Regions from separate parts of the Rhodococcus sp. NBC_00294 genome, predicted to be linked through region 2. Evidence: predicted binding sites of a transcription regulator. Region 2 holds the regulator's gene; the other holds the start of a gene.
What was found. The regulator HspR, encoded in region 2, represses chaperone genes until heat shock. The targets are predictions, from matches to a motif close to ANNTGAGTNNNNNNNACTCANNT.
Positions count from the first base shown of each region.

Region 1 (3,412 bases), 230 kb from region 2:
CGCCGGTGAGCCGTACGGCGTCTGGGGTGGTTTGTCGGCGCCCGAGCGGATGCTGGGAAATGCGCTTTCCGATCAGCGCGCAATCGGTTGAACAGATGAATTCACGGTGATCGAAAACTGCATGAAGCTTGAATTGGTGGACATTATCCGACGCGGTGCCTGTACAGCGTAAAGCTCTTCGGGTGTTCCCCTCGGACGGTGCCCGGTCTACCGTGATTCGCATGTGCCGAAACATCACCGAACTGCGCGGGCTCGAGCCTGCGGCGACGGACGAGGAGATCGAGGCGGCCGCGCGTCAGTACGTGCGCAAGGTCAGCGGACTCCGCACACTGTCGGACGCGAACCGGGACGCCTTCGAGACCGCCGTGGCCGAGGTCACCGCGTCGACCACCCGGTTGCTGAGCGTGCTCCCGCCCCGCAAGCAGCCGCCGCAGACGGTGCCGCCGCTACGCCGCCTGGCGCACGCGCACCCTCACTGACCCAGGGGATCGTGCTGGACGTTCTGCATCGGCGTCCCCACCTTGCGCAGTGCGTACAGGGTGGTACGCACCATCGACGGTGATCCACACACCTGGATCTGCCGATCGGCCCACGATCCGAACCGCGTGACCACCTGCCCGAGCTTGCCCACCATGGTGTGGTTCATGCCCGGCGGGAATTCGCGTGCCGGACCGGGCCGCCACCACGGCTCCTCGGGCTGCTCCACGACTGGCACGATGGTGAGCCACGGGTTGGTGCGTGCCAGGTTCCACAGCGTGTCCAGGTCGTAGAGGTCGCTCGGATACTCGCCGCCCACGAACAGATGCACCCGCGGATTACGGCTCCGCATCGCCATGTCCATCAGCTGCGCACGCAGGGGGGCGATGCCGGTGCCACCCGCGATCATGAGCACGTCCTCGCTGCCAGGCGACGTGTCCACACTGAGTCCGCCCAGCGGCGGCCCGAGCAGCCAGCGGTCGCCCACCGTGGTCTCCGAGACGATGGCCGGACTCACCCAGCCGGCCGACACCCGCCGGACGTGGAACTCGATGCCGCGGTAGTCGTTGGGTGCGATCGCGGGGGAGAGGTACCGCCACATCCGTGGACGCTGCGGGATCTGCACGCTGAGGTACTGGCCGGCGGCGAAGGGAATGTCGGCGTCCGTCTGCAGGCGCACGATCGCGAGATCGTCGAGCACGCGATGGTGCTCGACCACCGTCGCTCCCCAGTACGGCGGCAGGTCCTCGGTGTCGGCCCCGACGGCCATCGAGTTGCAGATCATCGACACCACGCGGCGCCACGCCGCGTCGGTCTCGTCTGTCCAGACGTCCGGGTCCGCCGTGGTGCGGAACGCGTCGACCAGCGCGTTCTGGGCGGCGAGGAAGTGCGCGCCGGTCAGGCCGTGCTTGCGGTGGTCACGCCCGAGTTGATGCAGGAAGGGCAGGAAGTCGCGGTCGTCGAGGTGCCGGACGACGTGGTCGACGGCGCGCAGGAGGCGGTGCCGCTGCTGATCCATGGCGGCGGGGAAGAAGCCGCGGAAATCGGGGTACTCGGCGAACAGCCGAGCGTAGAAGGCGCCGGCCACGGTGTCCGCGCCGTCGTCGGACAGCGCGGAGGCAACTCCGGCGCGCACTCGCGCCAGGGCCTGCGGGTCCAGCAATGGGCACCTTCGATAGTCGTGGCGGGTGACGGGTTCGTGCGCGAGTGGTGTGTCCGAGAGTAGTGGTCGTGTCCTGTCACGGCCAGCGCGCTGGGCGGCGCCCTCCTGCGTGGTGCGGCGTCAACAAACTTGAGCGGAATAGACTCAAGTCGACTAAGGTTGTTCTCGTCGACACACCCGTTCGACCCGAAGGAAGGTGACCGGTGGACTCGTTCACTCCCACCACGAAGACCCAGGCAGCGTTGACCGCTGCACTGCAGTCGGCATCCGCAGCGGGCAACCCGGACATCCGGCCGGCTCACCTGCTCGTCGCACTGCTCGACCAGACGGACGGCATCGCCGCGCCGTTGCTGAAGGCTGTCGGCGTCGACCCGAGCGCGATCCGCTCGCAGGCGCAGACTCTGGTGGACCGTATGCCGTCGGCCACCGGCTCCACCACCCAGCCGCAGCTCGGACGTGACGCGCTGGGCGCGATCACCGCCGCTCAACAGCTGGCCACCGAACTCGACGACGAGTACGTCTCGACCGAGCACCTGGTGGTCGGACTCTCGACGGGCGATTCCGATGTCGCGACGCTGCTCCAGAGGAACGGGGCGACACCGGCGGCTCTGCGCGAGGCGTTCACCACCGTGCGTGGCAGTGCCCGCGTCACGAGCCCGGACCCGGAGGCGACGTACCAGGCTCTGGAGAAGTACTCGACCGACCTCACCGAGGCCGCACGCAGCGGCAAGCTCGATCCGGTCATCGGTCGCGACACCGAGATCCGTCGTGTGGTGCAGGTGCTCTCGCGCCGTACCAAGAACAACCCGGTGCTCATCGGTGAGCCCGGCGTCGGCAAGACCGCGATCGTCGAGGGCCTCGCGCAGCGCATCATCGCCGGCGACGTCCCGGAGAGCCTGCGCGGCAAAACCGTCGTGTCGCTCGACCTGGGATCGATGGTCGCGGGCGCCAAGTACCGCGGTGAGTTCGAGGAGCGGCTCAAGGCCGTGCTCGACGACATCAAGAACTCGGCCGGCCAGGTCATCACGTTCATCGACGAGCTGCACACCATCGTCGGTGCGGGCGCGACGGGCGAGTCCGCCATGGACGCGGGCAACATGATCAAGCCGATGCTCGCGCGTGGTGAGCTGCGGTTGGTGGGCGCCACGACGCTCGACGAGTACCGCAAGTACATCGAGAAGGACGCCGCACTCGAGCGCCGGTTCCAGCAGGTGTTGGTCGGTGAGCCGTCCGTGGACGACGCGGTCGGCATCATGCGCGGCCTCAAGGAGCGGTACGAGGTGCACCACGGTGTGCGCATCACCGACTCCGCCCTGGTCGCCGCCGCCACACTGTCGGATCGCTACATCACCTCACGGTTCCTGCCGGACAAGGCCATCGACCTCGTCGACGAGGCCGCGTCCCGCCTCCGCATGGAGATCGACTCGCGTCCGGTCGAGATCGACGAGATCGAGCGTGTCGTGCGCCGACTCGAGATCGAGGAGATGGCGCTGGCCAAGGAGACCGACGACGCGTCGAAGACCCGTCTCGAGAAGCTGCGCGGTGAGCTGGCGGACAGCAAGGAGAAGCTGGCCGAACTGAGCACGCGCTGGCAGAACGAGAAGAACGCCATCGATTCGGTGCGCGACCTCAAGGAGCAGCTCGAAGCGCTGCGCGGCGAGTCCGAGCGGGCCGAGCGCGACGGTGATCTGGGCAAGGCCGCGGAGCTGCGCTACGGACGCATCCCGTCGCTGGAGAAGGAGCTCGCGGAGAAGACCGCGGCCACCGTTCCCC
Region 1 covers NZ_CP108043.1:509,797-513,208, reverse strand. Annotated here, with positions in the region: gene OHB23_RS02375 (WhiB family transcriptional regulator) at 1-91, shown strand, start outside; gene OHB23_RS02370 (DUF2277 domain-containing protein) at 222-479, shown strand; gene OHB23_RS02365 (globin domain-containing protein) at 473-1,636, opposite strand; gene clpB (ATP-dependent chaperone ClpB) at 1,843-3,412, shown strand, end outside.
Region 1: clpB (ATP-dependent chaperone ClpB) is a predicted target of HspR. The motif match lies at 1,767-1,789, and genes of this name have one in related genera.

Region 2 (3,412 bases):
TTCTTCCTGCACATCCCGTTCCCGCCCGTCGAGCTGTTCATGCAGATGCCGTGGCGCACCGAGATCGTCGAGGGCCTGCTGGGCGCCGATCTCATCGGCTTCCATCTGCCCGGTGGCGCGCAGAACTTCCTCTACCTCGCACGGCGTCTCGCCGGCCAGCCGACCTCGCGCGGCAACATCGGAGTCCGCTCCAAACTCGGTGTGGTGCAGGTGGGTTTCCGGTCCGTGCGCGTGGGCGCCTTCCCCATCTCCATCGACTCGGGCGATCTCGACGAGAAGTCGCGGCGCAAGCCGGTGCGCGATCGTGCACGAGAGATGCGCGAGGAGCTGGGCAATCCGAAGACGATCATGTTGGGCGTCGACCGACTCGACTACACCAAGGGCATCGACGTCCGCCTCGAGGCGTTCCTGGAACTGCTGACCGAGGGCCGGGTGGATCCCGAGGACGTCGTGATGATCCAGCTGGCCACACCGAGCCGCGAACGCGTCGAGAGCTACAAGCAGATGCGCGGTGAGATCGAGGGCATGGTCGGGCGCATCAACGGCGAGTTCAGCCGCGTCGGGCATCCGGTGGTGCACTATCTGCACCGCCCCATTCCGCGCGAGGAGCTCATCGCCTACTACGTGGCCGCCGACGTCATGCTGGTGACGCCCATCCGCGACGGCATGAACCTCGTCGCCAAGGAGTACGTGGCGTGCCGCAGCGACCTGGGCGGTTCCCTCGTGCTCAGCGAGTTCACCGGCGCCGCAGCCGAACTGCGCCAGGCGTACCAGTGCAACCCGCACGATCTGAACAGCGTCAAGGACGCGATGATGGCCGCGATCGGGCAGACGCCGGAATCGGGCCGACGCCACATCCGGGCGATGCGGCGGCAGGTCCTCGCGCACGACGTCGATCGCTGGGCGCGGTCGTTCCTCGCCGCGCTGGGACGCACCGGCGACGAGGAGCCCAATCAGATGATCTCCAACCGGGACATCGGTCAGGCGACGATGTGATGCGCGAAAACCGGTGACCGTGGTCGAAGCGCAAGTGGTGCAGTGCCATCGGCTGCGCCGTGATCTCCTGATCGTCCGCCTCGTCGGCGAGCTGGTTCCGTTCGCCGCGGGGCAGTCCGTCGCCGTGACGGTGCCCACCTCGCCGCACCTGCCTCGTCGGTACTCCCCCGCCCTGCCCCCGTCGCGAGACGGCAAGTACGAGTTCCACATTCGCGAGGTACCGGCAGGCTGGGTCAGTCGCAGCATCGTCCGCGAGACCCGTGAGGGCGACGTCTGGACTCTCGACGACCCGGCGGGCGACCTGCGTGTCGACGACACCGACGACGACGTCGTGATGGTCGCGGGCGGAACAGGTCTCGCACCGATGCGCGCGCTGCTGCTGGGCCTGGCACGTCGGCCACGACCTCCGCGGGTGCGGCTCTACGTGGGAGGCAGGCACCCCCGCGATCTCTATGCAGCCGACATGCTGTCCCTGATGGCGCGATCAGCGCCATGGCTCACGGTGATCCCGGTGGTGGACGAGCCCGTGGACCCGCCGTACCGCGACGAGTTCTTCGATGCCGCCGAGACCGTGCGGCTGCAGACGGCACCCGACTCCGGCTTCGCACCTCACGAGTACCTCGTCGGCCGCGTCGGCGAGGTGGTGGCGCGGCGCGGGCCGTACCTGTCGCAGCGCGTGCTGGTGTGCGGATCACCGGCGATGTCGAGCTTCACGACGCGTGCCCTGGTGACGACGGGAACCCCCGCGGAGAACATCCGCACGGGGTGAGGGTCAGGTCTGCTTCGGGTTGCGCGGCGTCCACACGACGAGCGCGTTACTGCGTTGCACCGGAACGAGATCGCGTCGGTACCCGGCGTGAACCTTGGCCAGCTCGGTCGCCATCTCGGTGACGCGGGCCTGCAGCGCCTCCACCTGATTGGTGAGTTCGATGATGCGCTTGATACCCGCCAGATTGACGCCCTCGTCCTGCGAGAGACGCTGCACCTCGCGGAGCAGCGCGACGTCGCGCGGAGAGTACCGTCGCCCACCGCCGGTGGTGCGGAACGGCGTCACCAGTCCGAGACGGTCGTAGGTGCGCAGTGTCTGGGCGTGCATGCCGGCGAGCTCGGCGGCGACGGAGATGACGAAGATCCGGGCATCCGGGTCCGCGCCTGCGTCGCGCGCATCCTGCGGATCGCTGGGCGTCCGAGTCATCTCATCTCTCCTCTCGCATCAGAACCGTCAGGCTCCGGGCCACCCGGAGCGGGGATCGAAACCACTCGCCTTCTCCGCCGCAGCGTAGGCCTCGAGGGCATCACGTGCCGCGTCGTCCAACTCGGACGGCACGGCCACCTTCACCGTGACCAACAGGTCACCGATCTTCGACTTCTTGGGAATGCCGCGGCCCTTCACCCGGAAGGTGCGGCCGTCCACCGTGCCTGCCGGAACCTTCAGACCGACTCGGCCGTCGAGCGTCGGCACCGACAACGTCGTGCCGAGCACCAGTTCGCTGTACGCGACGGGAACCGTGAGGGTGAGATCGTCACCCGTGCGGCCGAACACGGCGTCGCTCTTCACGTGCACCGTCACCAGCAGATCGCCGGCGGCAGCGCCGCGCAGACCGGCCTCGCCTCGGCCGGCCACTCGGACACGTTGCCCGTCACTGACACCGGCAGGAACCCGCACCGTCACCGACCGGGTGCGGTTCTGCACCCCGGTGCCGCGGCAGTCGGTGCACGGATCGTCGATGATCGAGCCGGTGCCCCGGCAGTCGTCGCACGGCTCGCTGAAGCCGAACGCGCCCTGGTTGCGGCTGACCACACCGGCACCGTTGCACCGCGGGCACACCCGCGGGCTCGTGCCGGGCTTCGCGCCACTCCCGTGGCAGGTGGTGCAGGACGACGGGCTCGTGATGGACAGCGGGACAGACGTTCCCACCGCCGCGTCACGGAAGTCGAGTGTCACCTCGGCAGCGAGATCACTCCCACGCCGGGGACGTGACGACGCGGCCTGGGTACGACCACCGGCCGCGCCACGGTTGAACAACCCGCCGAACAGATCACCGAGATCGGCTCCGCCACCGGCACCTCCGAAGAGGTCACCGACGTCGAACCCGCCGGCCGTACCCCCGCCGCCGAAGTTGGTTCCGCCCCCCGGCGAGAATCCGCCGCGTCCGAAACCACCACTGGCGAACAGTGATCGGGCCTCGTCGTACTCCTTGCGCTTCGCGGGGTCGGAGAGCACCGCATTGGCCTCGCTGACCGCCTTGAAGCGCTCCTCCGCCTTCGCGTCCCCCGGATTGGAGTCCGGATGGTTGTCGCGCGCGAGCTTGCGGTACGCCTTCTTGATCTCGTCCTGCGACGCGGAGGAGGCGACGCCCAGCTCCTTGTAGAAGTCCTTCTCTATCCACTCCCGTTGGCTCACCGGTCGCCTCCT
Region 2 covers NZ_CP108043.1:277,445-280,856, forward strand. Annotated here, with positions in the region: gene OHB23_RS01270 (alpha,alpha-trehalose-phosphate synthase (UDP-forming)) at 1-996, shown strand, start outside; gene OHB23_RS01275 (FAD-binding oxidoreductase) at 1,010-1,765, shown strand; gene OHB23_RS01280 (heat shock protein transcriptional repressor HspR) at 1,769-2,191, opposite strand; gene dnaJ (molecular chaperone DnaJ) at 2,219-3,400, opposite strand.